DNA from 3 places in the Mesorhizobium sp. LNHC232B00 genome. Region 1 is predicted to be linked to each of the others. Evidence: predicted binding sites of a transcription regulator. Region 1 holds the regulator's gene; each other region holds the start of a gene.

Region 1 (9,966 bases):
CAACGACATCCTGGACTTCTCCAAGATCGATGCCGGCCAGCTGGTGCTCGATCCGTCGCCCTTCAATCTCGCGGAGGCGATCGAGGACGTCGCGACGCTGGTGTCGACACGCGCCAAGGAAAAGGATCTCGAACTCATCGTGCGCATCGAGCCGAGGCTCGGAAGCCTGTTCATCGGCGATGTCGGCCGCATCAGGCAGATCGTCACCAACCTGCTCGGCAATGCGGTGAAATTCACCGACGAAGGCCATGTGCTGGTCGACGTGACCGGCGAACGGATGCCGACCGGAACCAAACTGACGATCTCGGTCACCGACACCGGGATCGGCATACCCGAGGAAAAGCTGAAGCTGGTGTTCGAGAAATTCAGCCAGGTCGACACCTCCTCGACAAGGCGGCACGAGGGCACCGGGCTTGGTCTCGCCATCACCTCGCGGCTGGTCGAGCTGATGGGTGGCAAAATCGGCGTGGAGAGCGCCGAGGGCAAGGGTTCGACCTTCTGGTTCGAGGTGACGCTGCCCAGCGCCGAACAGCAGAACGGGCAGCGCATCATGCCGGTGGATGTGACCGGCGCTCGCGTGCTGATCGTCGACGACAATGCCGTGAACCGCGCAATCCTGACCGAGCAGATGACGTCGTGGACATTCGATTCATGCGCGGCTGAAAGCGGCGCCGAGGGGCTCAAGGTGCTGATCGCCGCCGCGGCCTATGGCGTACCGGTCGACTGCGTCGTGCTCGACTACCAGATGCCTGGGATGAGCGGCGCCGAAATGGCGCGCATCGTGCGAAACACCGCCGGCCTCGCCAACACCCCGATCATCATGCTGACCTCGGTCGACCAGTCGCTCGCCAACACCAGCTACCGCGATCTCGGCATCGACGCACAGCTGATCAAGCCGGCGCGCTCGTCGGTGCTGCTGGAAACGCTGGTCGCGACCGTCCAGCGCCATCGCCACACCACGGTTGGCCACGCCGCCCAGCCATCGGCAGGCGAGGCGCCTAATGCGCCTCAGCGGCCGCAATTGGCGCTGTCCGAGCAGCGCGCGCAATTGCAGCCGCCGGCGGTTCGTCCCAGGCTGCCCGCCGTCGGCGGTGACGGACAGAGGCTTGATATCCTCGTGGCAGAGGACAATGAGGTGAACCAGATGGTCTTCACCCAGATCCTTGGCGAGACCGGCTACGGCTTCGAGATCGTCAGCAACGGCCGCAAGGCACTCGACGCCTTCGGCAAGCTCAATCCGTGCATGATCCTGATGGACGTCTCGATGCCGGAGATGAGCGGTCTTGAAGCGACGGCCGCGATCCGCCGGCTGGAGGAAGAAACCGGCACGCATGTGCCGATCGTCGGCGTCACCGCGCATGCGCTCAAGGGCGATCGCGAACGGTGCCTGGAGGCGGGCATGGACGACTATCTGCCCAAACCGATCAGCCCCAGGGCCCTCTTGGAGAAGGTCGAGCGCTGGGTCGGCGCCAGCCGCCAGGTCCAGCGCAACGCGGGATAGCACCGCGTCGCGGATTCGCGGCATCTGACGACGCAAGCCGAGGGAATCAGTAGGAGATTCCCTGCTACCCCCGCGTGCAATGGCTATGGTGCGATCGCACCATATCAAAGGCTGTGCCTAGCCGGGACAATGGCGACATCGAATTCCGCTCATCCAGTTACGGGCGGGAGCAGCGACCGCCGGCAAGGAACAGCGTCACTCTACCCCAACGGACCTGTTTTCGGCGATGGCCCGGCCACGACACGCTCTGGCCTCGAGCAACGCACTCCCGTCCGGATTTTCTTCATCCTTGAAAGCCCCGTCGAATCCGGCGGTGGCTGCGCCCGGCGGACGGCCCAAGCCCATGATTCCGGGGACAAACTCGGATCGGCTCGCGAACCAGCCGCGCCACCGCCTTTGCCGGCTCCGGCGACGCGTTACCGGGCTGACATGAAACTGTCATGCGACTGTTATAATCGGAGGCTATTGGCCTCAGCGGGCGCTGGCAAGAAATGGCGCCGAGAGACCATCTTCCGAACAGGAGCAGGCCACATGAGACATTTCATCCGCTCGGCGGCCGTTGCGATTGCAATGGCTGCGGCGTCCACCATCACCCTTTCCGCGGCAATGGCAGCTGACCTTTCAGGCGCCGGCTCGACCTTCATCTATCCGGTGTTTGCCAAGTGGGCCGACACCTACAAGAAAGACACCGGCGTCGGCCTCAACTACCAGTCGATCGGTTCCGGCGGCGGCATCAAGCAGGTCATCGCCAAGACCGTGACCTTCGGCGCCACCGACAAGCCGATGTCCGATGCCGATCTGGAAAAGAACGGCCTCGTGCAGTTCCCGATGGTGATGGGCGGCATCGTGCCGATCGTCAACCTCTCCGGCGTCAAGCCGGGCGAACTCGTCCTCGACGGCAAGACGCTGGCCCAGATCTATCTCGGCGCCATCACCACCTGGGACGATGCCGCGATCAAGGCGCTGAACCCCACCCTCACCCTGCCGTCGACCGCCATCGCCGTCGTGCACCGCTCGGACGGCTCGGGCACCACCTTCAACTTCACCGACTACCTGGTGAAGCTCTCGCCCGACTGGAAGGACAAGGTCGGCTCGGACACGGCCGTTGAATGGCCGACCGGCGTCGGCGCCAAGGGCAGCGAAGGCGTTGCAAATACCGTCAAGCAGACCGACGGCGGCATCGGCTACGTCGAATACGCCTATGCCAAGCAGAACAACCTGTCCTACTCAAAGATGGTGAATGCAGCCGGCAAGGTCGTCGAGCCGTCGCTCGAATCCTTCGGCGCTGCCGCTTCGAACGCCGACTTCAAGACTGCCAAGAACTTCAACGTCATCATCACCAACGAGCCCGGCGACACCACCTGGCCGATCGCGGCTTCGACCTGGGTGCTGATCCACAAGGTTCCCGATGACGCTGCCGCCACCGGCGAAGCGCTGAAATTCTTCGCCTGGGCCTACAAGGACGGCAAGGAAACCGCCAAGGCGCTCGACTATGTGTCGATCCCCGACAGCGTCGTCGACCTGATCAAGGCTTCGTGGAAGACCGACATCCAGGCCGACGGCAAGCCCGTCTACGCCGGCGAGTAACATCTCTGGAGGAGCGCCGCGCCCGCGGCGCTCCTCTTCCTTCAACTCGAAAGAGCCGAGCTTGACATGAGCGCTGTCCAGGAAGCCTTGCCAGCCATTCGAGGTTCGCGCGACGCCATCGTCAGGCGGTTTGCGCTGACAGACGCGATCTTCCACGCAATGACCCGCGCCGCCGCGATATTGGTGCTGGTGCTGCTCGGCGGCGTCGCGATCTCGCTGTTTGCTGGCTCTTGGCAGGCCCTCTCGACCTTCGGCTTCTCGTTCCTGACCAGCGAAAGCTGGAACCCGGTGACGGAGAAATTCGGCGCGCTGGCGCCGATCTACGGCACCATCATCACCTCGGCAATCGCCATCCTGATCGCCGTGCCGCTCGGCATCGGCATCGCCATCTTCCTCACCGAGCTTTGCCCGCGCCCGCTGCGGCGCCCCATCGGCATGGCGGTGGAATTGCTGGCCGGCATTCCCTCGATCATCTACGGCATCTGGGGCCTGTTCGTGCTGGCGCCGTTCCTGCAGACCACGGTGCAGCCGTTCATCATCAGCGTGTTCCACGGCGTCCCCGGCCTCAGCAGCCTGTTTGCCGGCCCGCCTTACGGCATCGGCCTGCTGACATCGTCGATGATCCTTGCCATCATGGTGCTGCCTTTCATCACCTCGATTACCAAGGACGTCTTCGACACGGTGCCTCCGGTGCTGAAGGAATCGGCCTACGGCATCGGCTGCACGACCTGGGAAGTGACGCGCCGCGTCGTCATTCCCTACACGCGGATCGGCATCATGGGCGGCGTCATGCTCGGCCTTGGCCGCGCGCTCGGCGAGACCATGGCGGTGACCTTCGTCATCGGCAACGCCCACCGCATCAGTACGTCGCTGTTTGCGCCCGCAACGACGATCTCCGCGACCATCGCCAACGAATTCACCGAAGCGGTCGGCGATCTCTACACGTCTTCGCTGGTGGCGCTCGGCCTGATTCTGTTCGTCATCACTTTCCTGATCCTTGCCATCGCACGCTACATGCTGATGCGCATCGACGCCCGCACCGGAGCCTGAACCGATGTCGACAGCCACGTCGCTTCACCAGAGCCGCAAGCGCAAGAATGGCGTGATGATGACGCTGTGCGTCGCCGCGGCGGGCATCGGCCTTGCCTGGCTGGCGCTCATTCTCGGCGCCTTGCTCTACAAGGGCCTGTCGGGCGTCAATCTTTCGGTCTTCACGGAAATGACCCCGCCGCCCGGCGACGCCGGCGGCCTGCTCAACGCCATCTACGGCAGCATCGTGATGACCGTCATCGGCATCATTGTCGGCACGCCGATCGGTGTGCTGGCCGGCACCTACATGGCCGAATACGGCCGCTTTTCGAAGCTCACCACCATTGTCCGCTTCATCAACGACATCCTTCTGTCGGCGCCGTCGATCATCATCGGCCTGTTCGTCTACGAATTGATGATTCGGCCGATGGGGCACTTCTCGGCGATCGCCGGCGCCGTCGCGCTGGCGATCCTGGTCATCCCCGTCGTCGTGCGCACCACCGAGGACATGCTCAATCTGGTGCCCAACGCCTTGCGCGAAGCCGGCACCGCGATCGGCGCGCCGCGCTGGGTGGTCATCCGTTCTGTCGCCTACCGCGCCGCGCTTTCGGGCATCGTCACCGGCATATTGCTGGCCATTGCCCGTATCTCCGGCGAGACGGCGCCGCTGCTGTTCACCGCGCTCAACAACCAGTTCTGGTCGAGCAATCTCAACGCGCCGATGGCCAGCCTGCCTGTCACCATCTTCCAGTTCGCTCTCAGCCCCTACGAGGAATGGCAGCAACTGGCCTGGACCGGCGCACTCATAATTACATTGACGGTTCTCGCGCTCAGCATCTTTGCGCGCAGCCTGACCGGACGCAGAGAGGACAAATGAGCCAGATGTTGTCTCCAGACATGACGATCGCCGCCGAGGCAGCCGCCAAGGCAAAGATCGAGGTCAAGAACCTCAATTTCTACTACGGCCAGTCGAAGGCGCTGAAGGACATCACGCTGTCGCTGCCCGAACGCAGCGTCACCGCCTTCATCGGACCGTCGGGCTGCGGAAAGTCGACGCTGCTGCGCGTCTTCAACCGCATCTACGAGCTCTATCCCAGGCAGACAGCCGAGGGCCAGGTGCTGCTCGACGGCAAGAACGTTCTCGACCGCTCGCAGGATCTCAACCTGTTGCGCACCAAGATCGGCATGGTGTTCCAGAAGCCGACGCCGTTCCCGATGTCGATCTATGAGAACATCGCCTTCGGTGTCAGGCTCTATGAGAAGATCAGCAAGGCCGAGATGGACGGCCGCGTCGAACAGGCGCTGAAGCGCGCAGCACTCTGGACCGAGGTCAAGGACAAGCTCAATGCCAGCGGCCTCAGCCTTTCGGGCGGCCAGCAGCAGCGGCTCTGCATTGCCCGTACCGTGGCGGTGAAGCCGGAAGTCATCCTGCTCGACGAGCCGGCCTCGGCGCTCGATCCGCTGTCGACCGCCAAGATCGAGGAGCTGATCGACGAATTGCAGGCCGACTACACGATCGTCATCGTCACCCACAACATGCAGCAGGCGGCGCGCGTGTCGAAGCAGACGGCCTTCATGTACCTGGGCGAACTGGTCGAGTTCGACAAGACGGAGAAGATATTCACGTCGCCCCGCGAGAAGCGCACGCAGGACTACATCACCGGCCGCTTCGGCTGATCGCACGCATACGAGGACCAGGATCATGGCCGAACACACGGTTGCAGCCTTCGACGAAGATCTCGGACAGATCAGCAGGCTGATCAGCGACATGGGCGACCTCGCCGGCTCGATGGTCGGCGGTGCCACCAAGGCGCTGCTGAACTCCGACAATGCGCTCGCCCAACGCGTCGTCTCCGATGACGCGATCATGGATGCGCGCCAGCGCGAGCTGGACGACCGCGCCATCACGCTGATCGCCAAGCGCCAGCCGATGGCCGACGATCTGCGCCACGTCGTGGGCTCGATCCGCATGGCCGGCGATCTCGAACGCATCGGCGACCTTGCCAAGAACATCGCCAAGCGCGTCGGCACGGTCGGGCTCTCCGCCACGCCGCGCGACCTGTCGCACTCCATCGACGCGATGGCGCAGCTGGTGCTGATCCAGGTTCAGGGTGTCATCGAGGAATATGCGGCGCGCGATGCCGACGCACTGGCCAAGCTGCGCGCCGACGACGAGCGTATCGACGTCAAATACACTTCGGTGTTCCGCGAACTGCTGACCTACATGATGGAAGATCCGCGCAACATCACCGCCTGCACGCATCTTCTGTTCTGCGCCAAGAACCTCGAACGCATCGGCGACCACGTGACCAACATCGCCGAGAATGCGTATTATGTGCTGACCGGCACACAGCTGCCCGCCAATCGTCCGAAGCAGGACGAAACCGCGATGTCGGCGCCGGCGGCATAGCAGGGGTGACCAGCCGATGATCGCGCCACGCATCATGGTGGTGGAGGATGAGGAGCCGCTAGGGGTGCTGCTCCGCTACAATCTGGAATCCGAGGGCTACCAGGTCGAGGTGGTGACGCGCGGCGACGAGGCGGAGATCCGCCTGCAGGAGAACGTGCCCGACCTTCTGGTGCTCGACTGGATGGTGCCGGCGGTGTCCGGCATCGAACTCTGCCGGCGCCTGCGGATGCGGCCCGAGACCGAGCGGCTGCCGATCATCATGCTGACCGCGCGGGGCGAGGAGAGCGACCGCGTGCGCGGCCTGTCGACCGGCGCCGACGACTATCTGGTCAAGCCGTTCTCGACGCCGGAATTCATGGCACGCGTCAAGGCGCTGCTGCGCCGCGCTAAACCTGAAGTGCTGTCCAGCGTGCTCAAGGTCGGCGATATCGTGCTCGACCGCGAATCGCACCGCGTCTACCGCAAGAAGAGCGAGATCCGGCTCGGACCGACCGAGTTCCGCCTGCTCGAATTCATGATGCGCCATCCCGGCCGCGTGTTCTCGCGCAGCCAGTTGCTCGACAATGTCTGGGGCGAGACGATCTACATCGACGAGCGCACCGTCGACGTGCATGTCGGGCGGCTGCGCAAGGCGGTCAACAATGGCCGCATGCCGGATGTGATCCGCACGATTCGTGGGGCGGGCTACGCGATCCGGGAAGATTAGGGGATATGCTGATATTCAGGTGATGCCGGCCTGCGAATGGCGGCTTCCTGCGCTTCCGGTACTCACGGACCCAAATGTCCGCTCCGTTCCGGTTCTCGGAATCCACCATCCTCGCCTCGGCCTGACCTGAATCTCAGCACGTCCCAGGTCGCGATCCGATATTCGGTTCAGGCCACATTCTTCCCAGCCGCGCCTGCTCTCGCCTGCACGCCCGGCGCGAAAATCTCCTGGTCGACGAAGGTCAGCGCGCGCATGGCGCAGCCTTCGCGGATCAGCGGCAGTTCGTTAGGCTCGGTGTCGAAAGAGATCGATTTCGAGTGCTGGCCGCCGGCGGTCTGGGCAATCGCCTCGCGCAAGGCCGGCTCGATCAGGTCGAAGGCGGCGGCGCTGACGCCGACCATGGCGACGGGGGCGGGATCGATCAGCGCGAACAGGCTGCCGAGGCCATAGCCGAGTGCCTCGCCGGCCTTGCGATAGGCCTGGCGCTCCGGTCCGTCCTTGTCGCGCGCCGAGGCCGCCAGCGCCCGCATGTCGGCGTCGCTGACGTCGACCGGTTCGGTGTCCTCGCCAAGCTGCCTCGCGCTTCGCCAGATGGCGTAGTTGCCGGCGTAGGCCTCGACGCAGCCGCGCCGTCCGCAGCGGCAGAGTGCGCCGCCCGGCCGGTGGATCATGTGGCCGAATTCGCCACCCGACGAGTGGGTGCCGGTGAACAGTTGGCCTTTCAGCACCAGGCCCATGCCGATGCCGTGAGACAGCAGAATGGCGATGAAGTCGTCGCGGTAGCGCTCGGGATCGCGCCAGCGCAGCGCCACCGCCATCATGTTGCAGTCGTTTTCCATGGTGGCGGGGATGCCGAACTCGGCCTCGAATATGTCGGCGAACGCGATGTCGGTCTGCGGCGTGATCGGCGACCACAGCATGGCGCGCGCCTCGGTATCGGTGATGCCCTGGATGGCCAGTGCGATGCGGGCGACGCTGCGGACATCGATGTCGGGATCGTCGATGCGGCGCCGCACGATGGCGACGCATTCGCCGATCAGCGCCTCGCGCGACATAGTCAGCGTGTCCAGCCGGCGCTGTTCCTCCGATATCACCTGGCCGGCATAGTCGATGACGGCGACCGACAGGAAATTCAGCGACAGCACCACGGTCATCACCGCCGCCGCCTCCGGGTTGAGGGTAAGGCCGACCTGCGGCCGGCCGCGTTTCAGCGAGCCGGCCTCGCTCGGCTTGCCCTCGGTCAGGACGCCTTCGCCGATCAGGTCGGAGGAGATCGCCGAAATGGTCGAGTGGCTGAGACCGGTGGTGGCGGCGATCTCGGTGCGCGAAGGCTGACCGGCACGGCGCACGGCCGAGATCACCATGGCGCGGTTGCGCCGGCGCAGATCGTCGTGGCGGATTCCGACCGACATGTTTCCCACATCCTCCCGGTCGCCGCGGCCTTTCGTGCCTCCCGAAGGCCGCCAAGCGACGCCACCAAATACTGGCAGAAGCGCCGCACGCTGTCATTATTTATTCCGGAGCTCGAAAAAAAGTCCGCGGCACCTCAAAATCCATCAGAATCATCGTTGACAGTGTTCCGGCGATGGACCAGTGTTTTTTCGAGGCTCGAAAAAATAGGGCCTTTGTGCCGGCCTTAGGGTCAGTTTGGTCGCGCCGTACGCGGCGCAGGGAGGAATATCATGAAGAAATTCACAGCCGCCATCCTGGCGGGTGTCGCCATGTCGCTGACGCTTGCGTCGGTCGCGCAGGCGAAGGACAAGGTCATCGGCGTTTCCTGGTCCAACTTCCAGGAAGAGCGCTGGAAGACCGACGAGGCCGCGATGAAAAAAGCGATCGAGGCCGCCGGCGACAAGTACATCTCCGCCGACGCGCAGTCCAATCCCGGCAAGCAGCTCACCGATGTCGAAAGCCTGATCTCGCAAGGCGCCAATTCGCTGATCATCCTGGCGCAGGACGCCTCGGCCATCGGCCCGGCGGTGCAGAAGGCATTGGACGAAGGCATTCCGGTCGTCGGCTATGACCGCCTGATCGAGAACAAGGACGTCTTCTACCTGACCTTCGACAACAAGGAAGTCGGTCGCTTGCAGGCCAGCGCGGTGTTCAAGGCCAAGCCGGAAGGCAACTACGTCTTCATCAAGGGCTCGGGTGCCGATCCGAATGCCGACTTCCTGTTCTCGGGCTCGATGGAAGTGCTCAAGGAAGCCATCGACAGCGGCAAGATCAAGAATGTCGGCGAGGCCTATACGGACGGCTGGCTGCCCGCCAACGCCCAGAAGAACATGGAACAGTTCCTGACCGCCAACGACAACAAGGTCGACGCGGTGGTCGCGGCCAATGACGGCACCGCAGGCGGCGTCGTCGCGGCGCTGACGGCGCAAGGCCTTGCCGGCACCGTGCCGGTGTCCGGCCAGGACGGCGACCATGCGGCACTCAACCGCATCGCGCTCGGCACCCAGACCGTGTCGGTGTGGAAGGACGCGCGCGAGCTCGGCAAGAATGCCGCCGAGATCGCCTCGCAGCTGGCCGACGGCAAGAAGATGGCCGACATCGCCGGTGCGAAGGACTTCACGACGCCTGGCGGCAACACCGTCAAGTCGCTGTTCCTGACACCGGTTGCGATCACCAAGGACAATCTCAACGTGGTCATCGACGCCGGCTGGATCAAGAAGGACGAGGTCTGCGCGGGCGTCGCCGCTGGCAGCGTCGCGGCCTGCAACTGATCTCGAAGAC
Region 2 (9,966 bases), 280 kb from region 1:
TGAAGTCGCCGATGCCCGAGGAATCGTCCACGGCGACGTCGACCTTGCCGTCACGCACGGCCAGGACGTTGTTCTCGTGGCCGCCGTTGAACTGGGTCGAAGCGAAGAAGGTCTCGTTCGAAGCGCCGGTGTCCTTCGGGATCTGGGTCAGCGGGATCAGGTAGCCCGAGGTCGAATCCGGATCGGCGTAGCCGAGCTTCTTGCCCTTGGCCGATTTGATGTCGGTGATACCGGAGGACTTGAGTGCCAGGCCGATCGAATAATAGCCGGTGGCGCCGTCGGTCTGCTGGGTGGTGAGGATCGGGGTAACGGCCTTCGGGTCCTTCAGCGCGACGCTGGCGTAGCCGGAAGCGCCGAGTTCGGCGAAATCGAGCGTACCGCCGAGCAGGCCCTGGATGACGCCGTCATAGTCGGCGGCCGGGAACAGCGAGACCTTTTCGAAACCGAATTCGGCCTTCAAATGGTCGGCCAGGCACTGGTAGTTGCGCAGCCGGTCGGTTTCGTTCTCGCCACCGAGAATGCCGACTCGGAATTCCTTCATGTCGGCGGCGTGGGCCATGCTGGTGGCCATGGCGAGCACCGAAACGGCGCTGAGAACCATCTTCCTGAACATTGATATCTCTCCTGTAGGTTCCGGCCCCGCGCCGGCAGCGTTATTGATTTTGACAGGTGCCCTTGACGCGGGCGGACGATCCGAGCCGCTCTTTCTTGAACTCAGTAAGCTGGGAATGCAGGTTCGAGCGGTCCGGCGGATGCGGCGATCTTTCGCTTGAAGGCAACGCTGGTGGAGGTGATGGCCTCCGAAATCTCGCCACCATTGCTGTCGGCGCCGTAGACGAGACGGACGGCCTCGCGGTCAAGCTCTTCCGGCGCTCCATCGAAGACGACCTTGCCGGCGGCCATGCCGATGATGCGGTTGCAATAGGTGCGGGCGGTATCCAGGGTGTGGAGGTTGGTGACGACCGTGATGCCCTCGCGCAGATTGATGTCCTGCAGCGAATCCATCACCACCTTGGCATTGAGCGGGTCGAGCGAGGCGATCGGCTCGTCGGCGAGGATCACCCTGGGCTGCTGCATCATGGCGCGGGCGATGGCGACGCGCTGCTGCTGTCCGCCCGATAGCGTTCCGGCGGGCTGCAGTGCGGTGCGGGCCATGTCGAGCCGCTCAAGGGCGGCGACGGCCTCGGCGCATTCGGCGCGGGAGAACATGCCGAAAAGGTTCGATATCGTCGAACGGTGGTTCAGCTTGCCGAGCAGCACATTGGTCAGCACGTCGAGGCGCGGCACTAGGTTGAACTGCTGGAAGATCATGGCGCAGTCGCGCTGCCAGCGCCGCAGCGGCGAGCCGCGCAACTGGGAGACTTCGGCGCCGTCAAAAAAAATCGACCCCTGGCTGGGATCGATGAGACGGTTGATCATGCGAAGAAGGGTCGATTTGCCGGCGCCGGAACGGCCGATGACGCCGACCATCTGACCCTGCGGGATCGAGATGTTGATATCGCTGACAGCGGTGTTCTTGCCAAATCGTCGGGTGACGCCGCGGATTTCGAGCGTGGCTGAGGTTGCTGGCATGGGCAGGTTCCCGTCAGGACCATGTTGATCGTCAGGCTTCTCGCCTAACGCAGCCACATGAACCTGCCATGTCGCCTGGATGTCAGTTTTGTTACGCTCCACAGGCGCTGCGTCATGCGCCCGTTTCCGCGCGATCAGCCGAGGACCAGCAATTCCTCGAAATGCTCCATGTCGCGGAAGCTGCAGAAGGCGGGCGGCTTGATCTCGATCACCGGCGCCTGGCGCGCGAGAAGCGCCAGGCAATCGTCGAACAGCGTCTGCCACGCGGCCGCCCTGTCGTCGGCAAGACGCTGGATCTGATAGGCGAGGGTGATGTGGAAGACGTAAGCGTCGTGATCGGGGTGCCGGTACCCGAACGGCACCGCCAGCGCATCGCGCCATTGACCGCATGATGCGCACGTCGTCGTCGGTCGCGCCGGCAACGGTGAGGCCGGTCGGCACGATTTCGACCACCTTGATGTTGAACGGGCCGAAGCCCCGGAAATCCTTTAGCCGTTCCAGGTAAAGGCGGGTCATGGCCTCGATGCCGGTGTCGAGCGGGACATCCTGCGGCCAGTAGGGCAAGCGGCGGCGATTTTCGATGATGCCTTGGAACAGCGTCATGTGCAGGCTGGAGACGGGCGTGAAGGCCAGCCGATCAGCATCGGGCATCGCCCTCATCTTCTCGCGCACCGCAAGCACCACGGCCTGCGACGGCGAGCCGCCGACCAGGTGACTGACGACGGTGTTGCCGGGCTCGATCAGGAAGTTGCCCGACGTGTCGTAGCGCGTGCCAAGATGCGCCGGTGGCGTCGGGTTGGAGCCGGCAAAGAATCCAGCGAGCGAGGGGCTGATTGTGTCGGGCATGGCGATCTCCTTGGGGAGATGGCCTCGTGTCCGAGTCGTGTGTCAAGGGTATGAACGAGTTCCCATGACGACGATGTGAGGAGCTATCCCTCGTATTTCTCCAGGAAGGCTTCGGCAGACAGTTCCCGGAAATCGTCGAGTGAGGCACGCAGCCGAGCGTGATCCCAATCCCACCAGGCGAGTGCCTGATAGCGTTCGGCCGTTCGGCGGTCGAAGCGCTCGCGGATCGGTTTTGCCGGCACGCCGGCGACAATCGTGTAGGGGGCGACATCTTTCGATACGACGGCTCCAGCGCCAACCGCCGCGCCATCGCCGACCGTTATGCCGGGCAGGACGGTCGAGCCATGGCCGAGCCAGGTGTCGTGGCCGATGGTGACGCGCTTGGCGCGACGCTCCGCGAAGAATTCGCTCTCGTGCTCGGCGTCGTCCCAATAGTCCGAGGCGCGGTAGGTGAAGTGGTGCAGCGTCGGCCGCCACGTCGGGTGGTTGGTGGCATTGAGGCGCACGCTCGCGGCGATGTTGGCAAACTTGCCGATCGTAGCGCACCAGACGGCGCAATCCTGCATCATGTATGAATAGTCGCCGAGTTCGCTTTCCGAGACCCGGCTGCGGTCGGCGATCTCGGTCCAGCGGCCGAGCGTGGAATTGTGCACCTCCGCCGTCGGGTGAACCAGCGGCGTCTCCGACAATTTCCTGCTCATGCGGCGATTTTCCCGGGGGCAAACGCGGTGACGTCGATGATGCGGTCGGCAACCGCCTCGCGCACGTCGTGGTCGTGGAAGATGCCGAGCAGGGCGACGCCGTCCGCCTTCTTGGCGGCGATGAGTTCGATCACCACGTCGCGGTTCCTGGCATCGAGCGAGGCGGTCGGTTCATCGAGCAGCAGGATCGGGTGCTCGGTGATGAAGCCGCGCGCGATGTTGACACGCTGCTGCTCGCCGCCGGAGAAGGTCGCCGGCGGCAGCGCCCAGAGTTTCTCCGGCAGGTTGAGCTGCGCCAGCAGCGCGCGCGCCTTGCCTCTCGCCGCCTCGCGCTCCTCGCCACGCTCGAACAGCGGTTCGGCGACCACATCCAGCGCCGAGACGCGTGGCACGGCGCGCAAGAACTGGCTGACATAGCCGATCGTTTGCCGGCGCACGGCAAGAACGGTGCGCGGGCTGGCGTTGGCGAGATCGATCAGCGCGTCATCGTGCGTGACGATGATCTGGCCCTCGTCGACGGCATAATTGCCGTAGAGCATCTTCAGGATCGAACTCTTGCCGGCACCGGACGGGCCGCCGAGCACCGTGCATTCGCCGGCCTTGATGGAGAACGAGACTCCAGCGACGACAGGCAGCTTGATGCCATCGCGCAGGTGCATGGTGAAGCTCTTGGCGACGTCGGAAACAACGAGCGGGGTCGGCATCAGCAGGTTCTCCAGTCGTTCGTTTGCGGGCCAGCGCCCCCCTCTGGCCTGCCGGCCATCTCCCCCTCAAGGGGGGAGATCGAAAGCTTTTCGGCCTCGCACATTCTCCGACGTCGAAAATTGGCGAAAACGGAAGTGACAGCCAATCTCCCCCCTTGAGGGGGAGATGGCCGGCAGGCCAGAGGGGGGTGCCTTGGCGCCATCGTCACACCTGCAAAATCGAGGAAACAAGCAACTGGGTGTAGGGCGCGCGCGGATCGTCGAGCACGCGGTCGGTGAGGCCGCTTTCGACGACGCGGCCGTCCTTCATCACCATCATGCGCTGCGACAGGAGGCGCGCCACCGCGAGGTCGTGGGTGACGACGATGGCCGCGAGACCGAGATCGGTGACCAGCCCGCGCAGGAGGTCGAGCAGGCGTGCCTGGACCGAAACATCGAGGCCGCCGGTCGGCTCGTCCATGAACACCAGCCGTGGTCCGGTGACGAGATTGCGGGCGATCTGCAAGCGCTGGCGCATGCCGCCGGAAAAGGCGCGCGGCTCGTCGTCGATGCGGTCTTGCTCGATCTCGACGCGCGACAGCCAGTCGACGGCGGTGGCGCGGATCTTGCCATAGTGGCGGTCGCCGACCGCCATCAATCGTTCGCCGACATTGGCGCCGGCAGACACCGTCATGCGCAGGCCATCGGCGGGGTTCTGATGGACGAAGCCCCAGTCGGTGCGCATCAGGAAGCGGCGCTCGGCCTCGCTCATGCGGTAGAGCTCGCGGAACTGGCCGTCGCGCATGCGGTAGCTGGCGGTGCCGGACGAGGGCAGCAGCCGCGTCGACAGGCAGTTGAGCAGCGTCGTCTTGCCGGAGCCGGATTCGCCGACCACAGCCAGGACCTCGCCCGGCCACAGGTCGAAGGAAACATTGTCGCAGCCGACGCGCGAGCCGTAGAATTTGGAGAGCGCCGAGACGCGCAGCAGTGGTTCGTCGGTCATTGCGCTGGCTCCATTTTTTCCGAGACGGAATGGGTTTCCGGAGCAAGGTGGCCGCGATGGCCGTCGGCCCGCCGCTTCTCGCAATAATCGGTGTCGGAGCAGACGAACATGTGGCCGCCATGATCGTCGAGAATGACCTCGTCGAGATAGACATTCTCGGCCGCGCACAGCGCGCAGGGCTGGTCGAAGGTCTGGACTTCGAACGGATGATCCTCGAAGTCCAGGCTGACGACCTCGGTGAACGGCGGCACCGCGTAGATACGCTTCTCGCGGCCGGCGCCGAACAGTTGCAGGGCCGGCGAGCGGTGCATCTTGGGATTGTCGAATTTCGGCGTCGGCGACGGGTCCATCACATAACGGCCCTCGACCTTGACCGGATAGGCATAGGTGGTGGCGATGCGGCCGTGCTTGGCGATGTCCTCGTAGAGCTTCACATGCATGAGCCCGTATTCCTCCAGCGCATGCATTTTTCGCGTTTCGGTCTCACGCGGTTCCAGGAAACGCAGAGGTTCGGGGATCGGCACCTGATAGACCAGCACCTGGCCCGCCGTCAGCGGATGCTCGGGGATGCGGTGGCGGGTCTGGATGATGGTGGCGCTGGCGGTATCGGTGGTGACGGCGACATTGGCGACCTTTTTGAAGAAGGCGCGGATGGAGACCGCGTTGGTGGTGTCGTCGGCGCCCTGGTCGATGACCTTCAGGACATCGTCGGGGCCAATGATCGAGGCGGTGACCTGCACGCCGCCGGTGCCCCAGCCATAAGGCATCGGCATTTCGCGCGAGGCGAAGGGTACCTGGTAGCCGGGAATGGCGATGCCCTTGAGGATCGCCCGGCGGATCATCCTTTTGGTCTGTTCGTCGAGATAGGCGAAATTGTAGGTGGCGATGTCGGTCGATTGCGTCGTCATTCCGCCGCCTCCTTCTTCTCGTCCTTCGCCATCGGATTTTCGCGTGCCTCATACTCGGCGCGCATGCGGCGCACGAGGTCGAGTTCGGCCTGGAAGTCGACATAGTGCGGCAGCTTCAGATGCTCGACGAAGCCGGTCGCCTGGACATTGTCTGAATGCGAAATGACGAACTCCTCGTCCTGGGCGGCGGCAACGACGTCCTCGCCCAGTTCCGAGGCGCGCAGCGCGCGGTCGCAGAGCGCCATCGCCATCGCCTTGCGCTCGCTCTGGCCGAAGACCAGACCGTAGCCGCGGGTGAATTGCGGCGGCGCCTTGGCCGAGCCCTTGAACTGGTTGACCATCTGGCATTCGGTGACGCGCACGCAGCCGAGCGGCACCGCGAAGGGCAGTTCGGGCACGTCGAGCTCCAGTTCGACCTCGCCGATGCGGATTTCGCCGACAAAGGGGTGGTTGCGGGCATAGCCGCGCTGGGTGGAATAGCCGAGCGCCAGCAGGAAGCCCTCATCGCCGCGCGACAGCGCCTGCAAGCGGATGTCGCGCGCCATCGGGAATTCCAGCGGCTCGCGGGTGATGTCGCCGGGGACATGGTCCTGCGGCATCTCGCCATCCGGCTCGATCAGGCCTTCGCGGGCGAGGATCGCCGAGACGCGCGGCATCGCCTGCGCTTCCGTCTCGCGCTGCAGCGGCTCCGCGACATCGGCGCCGGCGGCAAGGTCCGGGTCGAGCAGCCGGTGGGTATAGTCGAAGGTCGGTCCGAGCAGCTGGCCGCCTGGCAGATCCTTGTAGGTCGCCGACACGCGCCGCTCGACCCGCATGGCGCCGGTGTCGATCGGCTTCGAGTAGCCGAAACGCGGCAGCGTGGTGCGATAGGCGCGCACCAGGAAGATCGCCTCGATCATGTCGCCGCGCGCCTGGACGATGGCGAGCGCGGCGAGTTCGCGGTCGTAGAGCGAACCCTCGCTCATCACCCGGTCGACGCCGAGCGCCAACTGCTCGACGATCTGGTCTAGGCGAAGCGCGGGCACCGAACGGTCGCCGCGCCGACGATCCGCAAGCAAGCTGTGGGCATTGGCAATTGCGGCCTCGCCGCCTTTTACCGCGACATACATCCTAGGCCTCCATCGTCTTGATGCGCGTCGTGCGCGGCAGGCAGGCCACGCCTTCCGATGTGGCGAGGATGAAGTCGACGCCGCGTGGAAAGCGCTGATTGTTTTGCTTCCACTGCTCGACAAAATGGCGCGGCATCTGCGCCGGTGCGATCGTCGCGCTGGTTTCGATGCCGGGGCCCTCAAGCAACAGCGGGGCGCCTGAAGCAAAATCGGCCACCTGCAGGATCAGGGTGGTCGAGCGGTCGGGATAGTCCTGCGTTCCCTGCGAAAAGCCGTCGATCGCCATCATCTCGGCGGGCGTGGCGATGAAGGCGAAATGCGCATCGGCTGGCGTGTTGGCCAGCGGTGCGCCGGTGTGGAAGCCGAGCCAGGAGCCGATCGCGGCGGAGGCGTGCAGGGCGGGGTCGAGCCAGAGCGGCGTGTCGTTGTCGCAGAGCGCCAGCGCGATGGCGCCGGCTGTTGCCGAGAGCGGTGCCGGCGGGCGGGCCAGGGCGGGCAAGGGCTGCACGCTGCCCGGCCGCGCCATGGCGTCCATGATCGCGCGGAACACCGCCTGGGCGTTGAAGACCGGATCGGCGAAACCGCCTTCGATCGATTGCGCTGCGATCTCCATCAATCTTCTCCGCGAACCATGGTGAAGAAATCCACCTTTGTTGCCGCCGTCTCGGCGCGGCGTTTCTCCTGGGCGGTGGCCAAGGCGGATTGCAGAGGCGCAATCAGCCGGGTCTCGACCTCGGCGCGGCGGGCAGGGTCCTGCCACAGCGCGTCGGCTATTGCCGCCAGCTTGGCCTTCTGCTTGTCGCGGCCAAGCGCGTAGCAATGGCCAACCTGTCCCGACGGCAGGCGGACGGTGGCGCGGGTGACCGTTGCCTCACCGACATTGAAGGGCGCGCCGCCACCGCCGATCCGGCCGCGCAACGTCACCAGCCCGGTCTCGGGGCCACGCAGCAATTCAGCCTCCGAAGGCAGCCCGGCCTCGTTCCAGAGCCGGACGATGTCATCACCGCTGGATTGCGCCAGCGTTGCCATGGCGGCTTTGCGCCCCGCCTGGTCCCGGGCTTCTTGTCCTCGCATCAGCAGCATTCCTCTTTGCTAAATTTGTCTATTGATATAGACAACTATACAAATTATACATATTACCTATCGCGAGTCCATGACGGGTGCGTGACAAGTCATGAAGGCTGGGGCGACAGAAGCTGGGTGGGGCAAGTCATGATTGGGCAGATGGCGGCTGACGGCATCGAGCGGCGCAGCGGCGTTTCGCTGTGGCGGCAGATCGCCGACAAGATCCTGCACGCGATCGCCATCGGCGATTTCGCCGAGAATACGGCTCTGCCGCCGGAGGTGGCGCTGGCCGAGCGCTATGGCGTCAACCGCCACACAGTGCGCAGCGCCATATCAGCCCTCGTCCAGGAAGGGGTTCTGCGGGCCGAGCAGGGACGCGGCACTTTCGTGCTGTCGCGCAAGCGGCTGTCCTATCCGATCGGCGCGCGCACCCGCTTCTCGACAGGCCTGCAAGGGCAGACGTCGGAGCGGCACACCGTGCTGCTGGCTTCCTCGGTCGAGCCGGCCAGCCAGCGCGTCGCCGAGGGTCTTGGCCTGGCCAGGGGTGCCGAGGTGATAAGGCTGGAGACGCGCGGCGAAGCAGATGGCCGGCCGGTGTCGCGCGCGGCCAGCTGGTTCGATGCCAGGCGCTTTGCCGGCATCGACAAGGCCATGGCGCAAACCGGCTCGATCACCGCGTCGCTGATGCGTTTCGGCATTGACGATTATCTCCGGCAATCGACCGTGCTGTCGGCGCGCCACGCCGATGCGGGCGATCTTGCCGATCTCGGCCTGCAGCCGGGCGCCATCGTGCTGGTCACGGTCGCCATCAACGTCACGCCTGACGGCCAGCCGATCCAGTTTTCCGAGACGCGTTTCTCGGCCGAGCGGGTGGAGCTGAAGCTGTCGGCGCTGTAGGGATTGCCGGCCTTGTACGAGATCGTGATTATCTGGCTCACACTGACATCAGCCCAACTCGGTCGCGGTCACTTGTCAGCGGCGGCGCATTTGAGGACCGCCTTCCCCCACTCCGTCTCGGCTTGGCCGAGCCACCTCTCCCCCCTCCGGAGGGAGAGGAAGGGAGTCCCGCTGGCAGAGGAGGGAGTCTGGTGGTTAAGGAGCTCTGGCTACAACAAGCTTGCGCCTTCCTCTACCCCGTCGATCGGGGGAGAGGTGGCTCGGCGAAGCCGAGACGGAGTGGGGGTCGACCTGCGCGGACGTGGTCAATTCGGGCCGGGCTCTGCCATGTTATGACCCCACCTCGATCACGGCCTTGATCAGGCCGGATTTCTCATGCGCCCAGCGGGCGAGATCGCGCGGCGTATCGTCGAGCGATGTGCGGTGGGTCACGAGCTTGGCCAGCGGCACCGCACCGTTGCGGATCGAGGCAGCGACATGGTCGAAGTCAGCACGCAAGGCATTGCGGCTGCCGACCAGCGTCATCTCGCGCTTGTGGAATTCCGGATCGGAAAAAGCGATGTCGTCCTTGACGACGCTGACCAGCACCAATGTGCCGCCATGGGCGACATGGGCGAAGGCCGACTGCACCGACCGGGTGTTGCCGGTGGCGTCGAAGACCACGTCGAAACCTTCGCCTGATGTCGCGTCCCTGACCAGATCGGGCGCTGCGCCGCGCGAGCCGTCGAGAGTCTTGTAGCCGAGTTCGGTTGCGGCGAAGGCAAGTCTCTCGTTGCTCATGTCGAGCAGCGTCACGTCGAGCCCGGCGATGCGGGCGAAGATGGCGGTGCCGAGCCCGATCGGGCCGGCGCCAATGACCAGCGTGCGGGCGCCGGGATCGGCGCGTGAGCGGCGCACGGCATGCGCGCCGATGGCCAGGAATTCGACGGCGGCGGCATCCGCCAGCGACAGGCCGTTCGCCGGGTAGAGATTTTGAGCCGGGACAAGAATGTTTTCGCACATGGCGCCGTCGCGATGGACGCCGAGCACCTCGATCCTGACGCAGCAATTCGGCTTGCCGTGCCGGCAGGCGATGCATTTGCCGCAGGACAGATAAGGGTTGATGACGACCGGCTCACCAAGGGCAAGCTCGACACCTTCGCCGGTCTCGACGATCGTTCCCGACACTTCGTGGCCCATGAT
Region 3 (9,966 bases), on a different contig from region 1:
TTCGTCGCGCGCGATCTTCTGCGCCTGGGTGAGCGAGTTCTTGGCCATGTCCTGCAGGCGCAGGCCACCGAGCGGCAGCGTTATGCCATCGCCGATCGCCTCGCCATTGACGTCGACCAGTTCGAGGCTGCCGCCGCCGAGATCGCCGGCGATTCCGTTGGCCGGATGGAAGCCGGAAATGACACCGAGCGCCGAATAATAGGCCTCCTGGCGTCCGCTGATGACACGGATTTCGGTCTTCAGCACCTCTTCGGCGCGGTGGATGAAATCGGGACCGTTGATCGCCTCGCGGGCGGCAGCGGTGGCCAGCACATACATATGCTCGGCCCCGGCCTGGTCGGAGAGCGCACGGAAGCGGCGGAACTCCTCCATCGAGCGCGTCACCGCCTCGGGATCGAGTTTGCCGGTCGAAACGATGCCACGGCCAAGGCCGGCCAGCATCTTTTCGTTGAACAGCATGGTCGGCGAGCGCGCCAGCCCCTCATAGACGACAAGGCGGATCGAATTCGAACCGATGTCGATGATGGACAGCGGTCGGCGGTCCTGCAGCCGGCCCTGGGAATCAGACAGCATCAGCCGGACGCTGCGGCGTTCTTCTTGCGGCGCTTGAACTGCGCGATGCGCTTGGGCGCGTGCGACTTCAGCGCGTCACCCCGTCCCGACAGGCTCGGATTGGTCATGAAATATTCCTGCGCGTTGAACGGTTCCTCGCCCTCCTCCAGCACGACGCGCCGGGAGGTTCCATCAGCCAATACGTCGAAACTTTGCTGATTGTCCATGATGTTGCCGAGCATGATCTGGCCAAGGACCTGTTCATGCACAGTTGGATTGGTGATCGGCACCATCGTCTCGACGCGGCGGTCGAGATTGCGCGGCATGAGATCGGCCGAGGAGATGTAGACGATCGCTTCGTCCGAGGGCAGGCCATGGCCATTGCCGAAGCAATAGATGCGGCTGTGCTCGAGGAACCGGCCGACGATCGACTTCACCCGGATGTTTTCCGAAAGCCCGGGAACCTGAGGCCGGAGGCAACAGATACCGCGTACGACGAGGTCGATCTCGACGCCGGCGCGGCTGGCATCATAGAGCGCATCGATGATGATCGGGTCGACAAGCGCGTTCATCTTCATCCAGATGCGCGCCGGCTTTCCCTCCAGCGCGTGGGCGACTTCGGCGGAAATGTGCTTCAGGATGCGGCTTCTCAGCGTGAAGGGCGAGATCGCCAGCCGCATTTCATCGGTCGGCTCGGCGTAGCCGGTGATGAAATTGAACAGCTGGGCGACGTCGCGGGCGATCGTCGGATCGGTGGTGAAGAAGGACAGGTCGGTGTAGATGCGCGCGGTGACCGGATGGTAGTTGCCGGTGCCCAGATGCACGTAATTGCGCAGCTTGCCGTCCTCGCGGCGCACCACCAGCGACATCTTGGCGTGGGTCTTGAGTTCGAGGAAACCGAACACGACCTGCACGCCGGCGCGCTCCAGATCGCGCGCCCAGCGGATGTTGGCTTCCTCGTCGAAACGGGCCTTGAGCTCGACAAGCGCGGTCACCGACTTACCGGCCTCGGCCGCATCGACCAGCGCGCGCACGATCGGGCTGTCGTTGGAGGTGCGGTAAAGCGTCTGCTTGATCGCCACCACCTCGGGGTCGGCCATGGCCTGACGCAGGAACTGCACCACGACGTCGAAGGATTCATAGGGGTGGTGGACGATGATGTCCTTCTCGCGGATGGCGGCAAAACAGTCGCCGCCATGCTCGCGGATGCGCTCGGGAAAGCGCGGATTGTAGGGCGTGAACTTCAGGTCGTCGCGGGCGACCGCCACGATCTCGGAGATCTGGCTGAGCGCCAACGGGCCGGTGAGCACGCTGATGCGGCTCGACGAGACGCCAAGCTCTCCGGCAACGAAGTCGCGCAATTCGCTGGGCATCAGCTTGTCGAATTCGATGCGGATCACCGAACCGCGACGGCGGCGCTTCAGCGCCGTCTCGAACAGGCGCACGAGGTCTTCCGATTCCTCCTCGACCTCGATGTCGCTGTCGCGGATGATGCGGAATGTGCCGGAACCCTTGACCTCATAGCCGGGGAACAGCTTGCCGATATAGAGGCCGACCGCCTCTTCCAGCGGGATGAAGCGGACATGGTGCTTGCGATCCGGAAGGCGGATGAAGCGCTTCAGCGCCACCGGCAGGCGCAAGAGCGCGCTCATCTCCTCGCCATTCTTGCGATGGCGAAGCTGCAGCGCCATCGAGAAACCGAGATTGGGAATGAACGGGAATGGATGCGCCGGGTCGATCGACAACGGCGTCAGCACCGGAAACACCTGGTCCTGGAAATGCTCTTCCAGCCAGGCCTTCTCATCCTTGGTCAGCGCATCCCGCGTAATGGTCTCGATGCCTTCCTTGTTGAGCAGCACGGTCAGCGCCGATAGGCTCTTCTGCTGGTCTTCCTGCAGCCGCTCGACCTCGCGCAGCAGCTGTTCGAGCTGCTGTTCGGGCGTGCGGCCGTCAGGGCTCTTCAAGACGATGCCCTCGCGCACCTGGCCGGCGAGGCCGGCGACACGGACCATGAAGAACTCGTCGAGATTGGCGGCCGAGATCGACAGGAAGCGGACGCGCTCCAGCAGCGGGTGATTGGTGTTCAGCGATTCCTCGAGCACGCGGCGATTGAACTGCAGCCAGGAAAACTCGCGATTGACGAAACGGTCTGGATTGCCGCCCTCCGGGCTTGCCGCCTCGACATTGATGAATTCGCTCTGCACCGGCTTCAGTTCGTTCATTGTTCCTGCTCTTCCCACCAGCTCGGCCGGTTAACCGGCTTAACTTATCCTCTGACAGGCTTTTGCGACAGTTTGATTTCATCGATCTTGCAAAGAGACCTGTTATGATCCAGATGCATGCGAGACTGCGTTAAGGAGACGACGATGGCAGGCGGTTCCATTCCCCATTTCCAGAACGATGCGGGCTTTCCGGCAATCGACATCGGTGTCAAGGAATTCATGTGCACGGGCGCCAACCCGCCTTTCGACCATCCGCATGTGTTTCTCGACATGGGCGACGACAATGAGAAGGTCTGCCCCTATTGCTCGACGCTCTACCGCTATTCGCCGAAGCTGAAGGCCACGGAAACGCTGCCGGCGGGCTGCCTTTACATCGACCAGGCCGCCTGATCCTTCCGCGACGGGCCTGATGGACGACAAGCGGCAAGTCGTCATCGCAGGAGCGGGCGTTGCCGGGCTGACCGCGGCGCTTGCCTTCGCCGAACGCGGCTATCCCGTGCAGGTGTTCGAACAGGCGCAGCGGCTGGAGGCCGTGGGAGCCGGCATTCAGCTTTCCCCCAACGCGACACGCATCCTGCGCCAACTCGGCGTGCTCGACCGGCTGCTGCCGGCCGCGGTGCGGCCTGAGGCCGTGGTGCTGAAGGACGCAAGGACGTTGCGCGAACTGGCGCGTGTCCCCCTCGGGCAAGCCGCCGAAGAACGCTGGGGCGCGCCTTATCTCGTCGCCCACAGAGCCGATCTGCAGAGCGCGCTGACCGCACACGTCGCCGAAAGCCCGAATATTCAGCTGGTCAAGGGTGCGCGCGTCAGCGGCTTTGCCACAGGCGACCATGGTGTGACGGCGACGCTGGAGACGGACGGGGAGACGGACGGCAAGATCGTCCAGTCGCAGGGCTTCCTTCTGGTCGGCGCCGACGGCGTGTGGTCGTCCGTGCGCGCGGTTGTCGATCGGGCTCGGGAGGGATCGTCAAGAAGCCGTTTTTCCGGCGAACTGGCCTGGCGCACGACCGTCGCCGCCGATAGCGACGCCGGACAAGCCTTTGCCGCGATTGGGGCGGCTGATTGTGTCACGACTTTTCTGCATCCGGGATTCCACATGGTCGCCTACCCCGTCAGCAAGGGCGATGCCTTCAACCTTGTCGCCTTCACCAAAGGCGAGCGCATTGCCGAGGATTGGTCGGGTCGTGCCGATCCCGTCATCCTCGCCAATGCAATGAGCGGCACGGCGGCAGCCCTTGCAAGACTGGTGGAAATGGCCGGCCCGTGGCTGACCTGGCCGCTCCACACAGTCGACCAGAAGCAGCACTGGACGACACCAACCGGCATCGCCCTGATTGGCGACGCCGCACATGCGATGACCCCATTCGCGGCACAAGGGGCTGCCATGGCCATCGAAGATGCCGCAACGCTTGCCGGGGTAATTGCCGATTTCCCGGCTGATCCGAAGCAGGGCCTGGCGATTTGGGAAAATCTCAGGCGACCGCGCGTCGAGAAGGTGACCCGGCGCGGCGCGCTCAACCGGCTGGCCTGGCACGCCTGGGGCCCGGTGGCCTTGGCTCGCAACCTGGTGCTGGCGACGCGGCCGGCGGAAAAGCTCGCGGCGGATCTGGACTGGCTCTACGGCTGGGAGCAACCGAAGATTGTCAGGCGGTAGGACATCGAGACAATAAAGAAATCGATAGGCTGGCGGGACAGCGCCCCCCTCTGTCCTGCCGGACATCTCCCCCACGAGGGGAGAGATTGGCAGCTTTGGCGCCGGCGTCCTTTTTGCAAACGTTGGAGATTAGCGAAAGCCGGAGCGAGATCCGATCTCCCCCCTCGTGGGGGAGATGTCCGGCAGGACAGAGGGGGGCGCGAAGGAACGCGACGCTTGCCAATCCGCGGAATGCCCACGCTAATCATACAGCCGCATCGACAGCCCCAGCGAAGCCGGAAGCGGGTTCCACCAGCCGGTGCGCAGGCCGGCGGTGCGTAGCGCCGCCGCCGTCCAGGTGTTGCAGCCGACCAGTGCGTTGAAATGCCCGTTCGCCTCGTAGAAGCGGTCGAACCTGGAATAGGCTGCATTCTCGATGACGATTGGGCCGCCAGTCCCCTGCTGGAAGCTGGCTGCGATAAAATCGAGCAAATCCGCAAAACGGTCCTCGCCGATGTCGAAACCGGCAATGTCGGGATGTGGCTCGGCGATGGCGCCGGCGACATCGACATGCATGACCGACGCGTCGATGGTCAGTGCTTTCATCACCGGAATGGCCTTCAGCTGCGACCAGGTCGGCGTTTCCAGATAGAAGGCGCGGCCACCCCAGCCAAAGACGATGTAGCGCACCTCGGGACTGTCGGCCGGGATGCCGGCCTCGACCAGGAAACGAAAGCGCCGGCGCACGGCATCGTCCACCGGAATGGCGATGTCGGTGTGGATCGGGTTCTTCAGCACCAATATGTGCCGGGTGCCCTCGCCCGCAGCGGCGGCCGGCCACAGTGGCCGCGGCAACAGCGTGCCGAGCGTCGCGGCGAGCGCGGCCGCTATCAACAGCAGAGCCAGAAAACGGCCGAGTTTTCTCATGAGGCGGCGACTCTGCGGCTCAGTCGCGTTCCAATGCAAGCGATCCACTCGCTCAAATGCAAGGAAGCCCGGCCGTGGTGCGGCCGGGCTTCCTGAACTGGCGTCGGATCGCTCAGTGCAGGATCTGCGACAGGAACAGTTTCGTGCGCTCGTGGCGCGGGTGGTCGAAGAACTCGGCCGGCGTGTTCTGCTCGACGATCTGGCCCTGATCCATGAAGATCACCCGGTTGGCGACCTTGCGGGCAAAGCCCATTTCGTGGGTGACGCACAGCATGGTCATGCCTTCTTCGGCCAGGCCAACCATGGTCTCCAGCACTTCCTTGATCATTTCCGGATCGAGCGCCGAGGTCGGCTCGTCGAACAGCATGATGCGCGGGTTCATGCACAGCGAGCGCGCGATCGCTACGCGCTGCTGCTGGCCGCCGGACAGCTGGCCGGGATATTTGTTGGCCTGTTCCGGGATCTTCACGCGCTTGAGGAAGTGCATGGCGATTTCCTCGGCCTGCTTCTTCGGCGTCTTGCGCACCCAGATCGGCGCCAGCGTACAGTTCTCCAGGATGGTCAGATGCGGGAACAGGTTGAAGTGCTGGAACACCATGCCGACCTCGCGGCGCACCTCGTCGATCTTCTTCAGATCATTGGTCAGTTCCTTGCCGTCGACGATGATCTTGCCCTTCTGGTGCTCTTCCAGCCGGTTGATGCAGCGGATCATCGTCGATTTGCCGGAGCCGGACGGGCCGCAGATGACGATGCGCTCGCCGCGCATCACCTTCAAATTGATGTCCTTCAGCACATGGAACTCGCCATACCATTTGTGCATGGCGATGATGTCGATGGCGACATCGGTGGTGGAGATATGCATCTTGGCGGCGTTGACCTTGATCTCTTCCGCGCTGACGGCATTTTCGGTGGCCATGACGGGGTCCCCTTGCTTTTTTGTTTAGCGTTTGTGGCCGGTGTCGAGCCGGCGTTCAGTGTACATTGAATAGCGCGACATGCCGAAGCAGAACAGCCAGAACACGAAGGCGGCGAAGACGAGACCGGATTTCGCGGTCTGCGCCGTCGCCCAATTGGCGTCGGAGAAGTTCTGCTTGACGATGCCGAGCAGGTCGAACATCGAGATGATGAGGACCAGGCTGGTATCCTTGAACATGCCGATGAAGGTGTTGACGATGCCGGGGATGACCAGCTTCAGCGCCTGCGGCAACACGATCAGGCTCATCTTCTGCCAGTAGCCGAGGCCGAGCGAATCGGCGCCTTCATACTGGCCCTTCGGGATCGCCTGCAGCCCGCCACGCACCACCTCGGCCATATAGGCGGCTGCAAACAGCGACACGCCGATCAGCGCCCGCAAATATTTGTCGAAGGTGACGCCGGCCGGCAGGAACAGCGGCAGCATGACGCTGACGAAGAACAGGACGGTGATCAGCGGGATGCCGCGCACGGCCTCGATGAAGATGACGCACAGCATCTTGACGATCGGCATCTTGGAGCGCCGGCCGAGCGCCAGCACGGTGCCCAGCGGCAGCGACACGGCGATGCCGACGAAGGAGAGGCTGAGCGTGATCAGCAGCCCGCCCCAGCGCGAGGTTTCGACATGCGGCAGGCCGAACATGCCGCCGACCAGAAGGAAGAAGGAAACGATCGGCAGCACCAGGAAAAGCAGGATGGCGTTCAACCCCTTGCGGGGCACGCGCGGGATCAGCATCGGTATCAGCAGCGCCGCGAACAGGATGGCGACCACGATCGGCCGCCAACGCTCCTCGACCGGATAGGTGCCGAACATGAACTGGCCGAACTTGGCGTTGACGAAGGCCCAGCAGGCGCCGCTCCAGCCATCCGGCTGAATGCCGCCTTGCGCCACGGTCGCGCAGACGGTGCGATCCGGCCCGGTCCAGACGGCATTGATGAACGCCCAGCCGATGACCTGCGGCAGCACCCAGGCGACGATGATGATGCCGAGGATGGTCAGGATGGTGTCGCCGACCGTGCCGACCAGGTTCTTGCGCACCCAGGCGATCGGACCGCTGACGCTTGCCGGCGGCGGCTGCGCCAGCGCCATCTCGGTACGCACCCAGGTCATGTCGTGTTCCTGCATGGTCCTACCTCTCCACCAGCGCCATTCTGGCGTTGACCACGTTCATGACGGCCGATGTCACCAGGCTGAGGATGAGATAGGCGATCATCATGATCAGCACGCCTTCGACCGCCTGTCCGGTCTGGTTGAGCACCGTTCCGGCGGTCGCCGTCAGGTCGGGGTAGCCGATGGCGATGGCCAGCGAGGAGTTCTTGGTCAGGTTGAGATACTGGCTGGTCAGCGGCGGAATGACGATGCGCATGGCTTGCGGCACCACAACCAGCCGCAGGATCGATCCGGACCGCAAGCCAAGGGCGGCGGCGGCCTCGGTCTGGCCCTTGCTTACGCCCCTGATGCCGGCCCGCACGATCTCTGCGATGAAGGCCGCCGTGTAGCAGGACAGCGCCAGGTAGAGCGACAGGAACTCCGGCTTGACCTGAAAGCCGCCGGTCAGGTTAAAGGTCGACTGTTTCGGAAGATCGAAACTCAGCGGAAAGCCGCTCAGCACGTAAGCCAGCAGCGGCAGCCCGACGATCAGCGCCACGGAAGTCCACAACACCGGAAATTGCTGGCCTGTCGCCATCTGCCGCTGACGCGCCTTGCGGGCGACGAACCACGCCATGGCGATGCCGACGACGAGCGCGACCAGGATCAGCCAGGAGCCGTCGCCCCAGACCGGGCGCGGAAAGTAGAAGCCGCGCTGGTTGAGGAAGGAGCCGAAGGGCAGGTTGTAGCTGTCACGCGGCGGCGGCAGCACGGCCAGCACGCCCGAATACCAGAAGAAGATGACCAGCAGCGGCGGGATGTTGCGGAAGATCTCGACATAGACGGTGCAGATCTTCTGGATCAGCCAGTTCTGCGACAAACGGCCGATGCCGATGACGAAGCCGATGATGGTGGCGGTGATGATGCCGGCGACGGCAACGATGATGGTGTTGATCAGGCCGACGACGATGGCGCGGCCATAGGTCGAGTCCGACGTATAGGCGATCGGCGTGTCCGAGATGTCGAAACCGGCGCGTCCCCTGAGGAAACCGAAGCCGGAGGCGATGTGCAGGCGCTGCAGATTGTCGATGACGTTCTGCACGATCCACCAGACAGAGCCGAACAGCACGATGACGACCAGCGTCTGGAAGAAGAGACTGCGGACTTTCGGATCATTGACGAACGAAGCCCGGCTTGGCTCCTCGCGAAGGATTTCCTGCGATGCCATGCGACTATCCCCTGGAAAGAGAAACCGGGAGGCAGACGATCTGCCTCCCGGATCACATTTCGGTCAGCGGATCGGCGGAGCGTATTGCAGGCCGCCCTTGGTCCACAGCGCGTTGATGCCGCGGGCGATCTTGAGCGGGCTGCCCGAGCCGACATTGCGATCGAACATTTCGCCGTAGTTGCCGACGGCCTTGACGATGTTGACGACCCAGTCGTTGGAGACACCGAGATCGGTGCCGATCTTGGTGTCGGCTTCCTGGCCGAGCACGCGCTTGATCTCCGGACTGGCGGAGTTCTTCATCTCATCGACATTGGCCTTGGTGATGCCGAGTTCCTCGGCGTCGAGCAGCGCGAAATAAGTCCACTTGACGATGTGGTACCACTGGTCGTCGCCCTGGCGCACCGCCGGTCCGAGCGGCTCCTTGGAGATGATCTCGGGCAGCACGACGTGATCCGCCGGCGACCCGAGGGTCAGGCGGATGCCGTAGAGGCCCGACTGGTCGGTGGTGTAGACGTCGCAGCGGCCCGCGTCATAGGCGGCATTGACCTCTTCGAGCTTCTCGAAGACGACCGGGTTGTACTCCATCTTGTTCGCCTTGAAGTAGTCGGCGAGGTTGAGCTCGGTGGTGGTGCCGCTCTGCACGCAGACTGCGGCGCCCGAAAGCTGGAGGGCCGAGTTGACGCCCGGCAGCTTCTTGGCATTGATCATGAAGCCCTGGCCGTCATAGTAGGTGACGCCGATGAAATTCAGGCCAAGTGCCGTGTCGCGGTTGATGGTCCAGGTGGTGTTGCGCGACAGGATGTCGACTTCGCCGGACTGCAGGGCGGTGAAGCGCTCCTTGGCGCTGAGCGGCGTGAACTTGACCTTGGTGCCATCACCGAAGACGGCGGCTGCGACAGCACGGCAGAAATCCGCATCGATGCCTTGCCAGTCACCCTTGTCGTCCGGCGCGGAGAAGCCGGCGAGGCCTGTCGAGACGCCGCACTGGATGAAGCCTTTCGCCTTGACCGTGTCGAGCGTGGTAGCCGACGCGGCCGACGCCATCAATCCAAGCGCAGCGGCGCCAAGAATGCCGATAGCAATGTGTTTCATGACCCACAGACCCTTTTCTGTTTTCAGGCAAAACCTGATCTTTTTTCCCGTGTGAACGCAGCTCCCATTCCGGCCCATTCCCGGAACCCCGCGTCGTAAACCGACGCGCTGCCTCCCATTCACGGACAGCATCGAAGGCGATAATTCCCGTGAGGTCAAGGGAAATGACTGATTTCCAACGTGTTTGAAAATCGATTGCCCCGAATGCCTGAATTGCGGACAAGAGCGCCCGCGATTTAGTCATGAGCGC

What was found. Region 1 encodes PhoB, which activates phosphate uptake and scavenging genes when phosphate is short. Its sites were predicted from a motif close to TGTCATNNANCTGTCAT; they were not measured.
Region 2: phnF (phosphonate metabolism transcriptional regulator PhnF) is a predicted target of PhoB. The motif match lies at 7,976-7,992, and genes of this name have one in related genera.
Region 3: X743_RS151980 (RNA degradosome polyphosphate kinase) is a predicted target of PhoB. The motif match lies at 2,839-2,855, and genes of this name have one in related genera.

Annotation. Positions count from the first base shown of each region.
Region 1 covers NZ_AYWP01000002.1:82,749-92,714, forward strand. The annotation lists gene X743_RS166060 (PAS domain-containing protein) at 1-1,501, shown strand, start outside; gene pstS (phosphate ABC transporter substrate-binding protein PstS) at 2,033-3,088, shown strand; gene pstC (phosphate ABC transporter permease subunit PstC) at 3,155-4,138, shown strand; gene pstA (phosphate ABC transporter permease PstA) at 4,143-4,994, shown strand; gene pstB (phosphate ABC transporter ATP-binding protein PstB) at 4,991-5,794, shown strand; gene phoU (phosphate signaling complex protein PhoU) at 5,820-6,527, shown strand; gene phoB (phosphate regulon transcriptional regulator PhoB) at 6,544-7,233, shown strand; gene X743_RS166025 (ROK family protein) at 7,401-8,645, opposite strand; gene xylF (D-xylose ABC transporter substrate-binding protein) at 8,916-9,956, shown strand.
Region 2 covers NZ_AYWP01000002.1:365,406-375,371, forward strand. The annotation lists gene phnD (phosphonate ABC transporter substrate-binding protein) at 1-613, opposite strand, end outside; gene phnC (phosphonate ABC transporter ATP-binding protein) at 715-1,572, opposite strand; partial or broken gene X743_RS01000000168605 (DUF1868 domain-containing protein) at 1,707-2,418, opposite strand; gene X743_RS164750 (DapH/DapD/GlmU-related protein) at 2,502-3,119, opposite strand; gene phnL (phosphonate C-P lyase system protein PhnL) at 3,116-3,823, opposite strand; gene phnK (phosphonate C-P lyase system protein PhnK) at 4,029-4,805, opposite strand; gene X743_RS164735 (alpha-D-ribose 1-methylphosphonate 5-phosphate C-P-lyase PhnJ) at 4,802-5,713, opposite strand; gene X743_RS164730 (carbon-phosphorus lyase complex subunit PhnI) at 5,710-6,822, opposite strand; gene phnH (phosphonate C-P lyase system protein PhnH) at 6,824-7,435, opposite strand; gene phnG (phosphonate C-P lyase system protein PhnG) at 7,435-7,896, opposite strand; gene phnF (phosphonate metabolism transcriptional regulator PhnF) at 8,035-8,784, shown strand; gene X743_RS164710 (zinc-binding alcohol dehydrogenase family protein) at 9,115-9,966, opposite strand, start outside.
Region 3 covers NZ_AYWP01000013.1:14,361-24,326, reverse strand. The annotation lists gene ppx (exopolyphosphatase) at 1-573, opposite strand, end outside; gene X743_RS151980 (RNA degradosome polyphosphate kinase) at 573-2,774, opposite strand; gene X743_RS151985 (zinc-finger domain-containing protein) at 2,919-3,164, shown strand; gene X743_RS151990 (FAD-dependent monooxygenase) at 3,184-4,428, shown strand; gene X743_RS151995 (TIGR02117 family protein) at 4,669-5,334, opposite strand; gene X743_RS152000 (amino acid ABC transporter ATP-binding protein) at 5,447-6,250, opposite strand; gene X743_RS152005 (amino acid ABC transporter permease) at 6,275-7,432, opposite strand; gene X743_RS152010 (amino acid ABC transporter permease) at 7,437-8,624, opposite strand; gene X743_RS152015 (amino acid ABC transporter substrate-binding protein) at 8,688-9,716, opposite strand.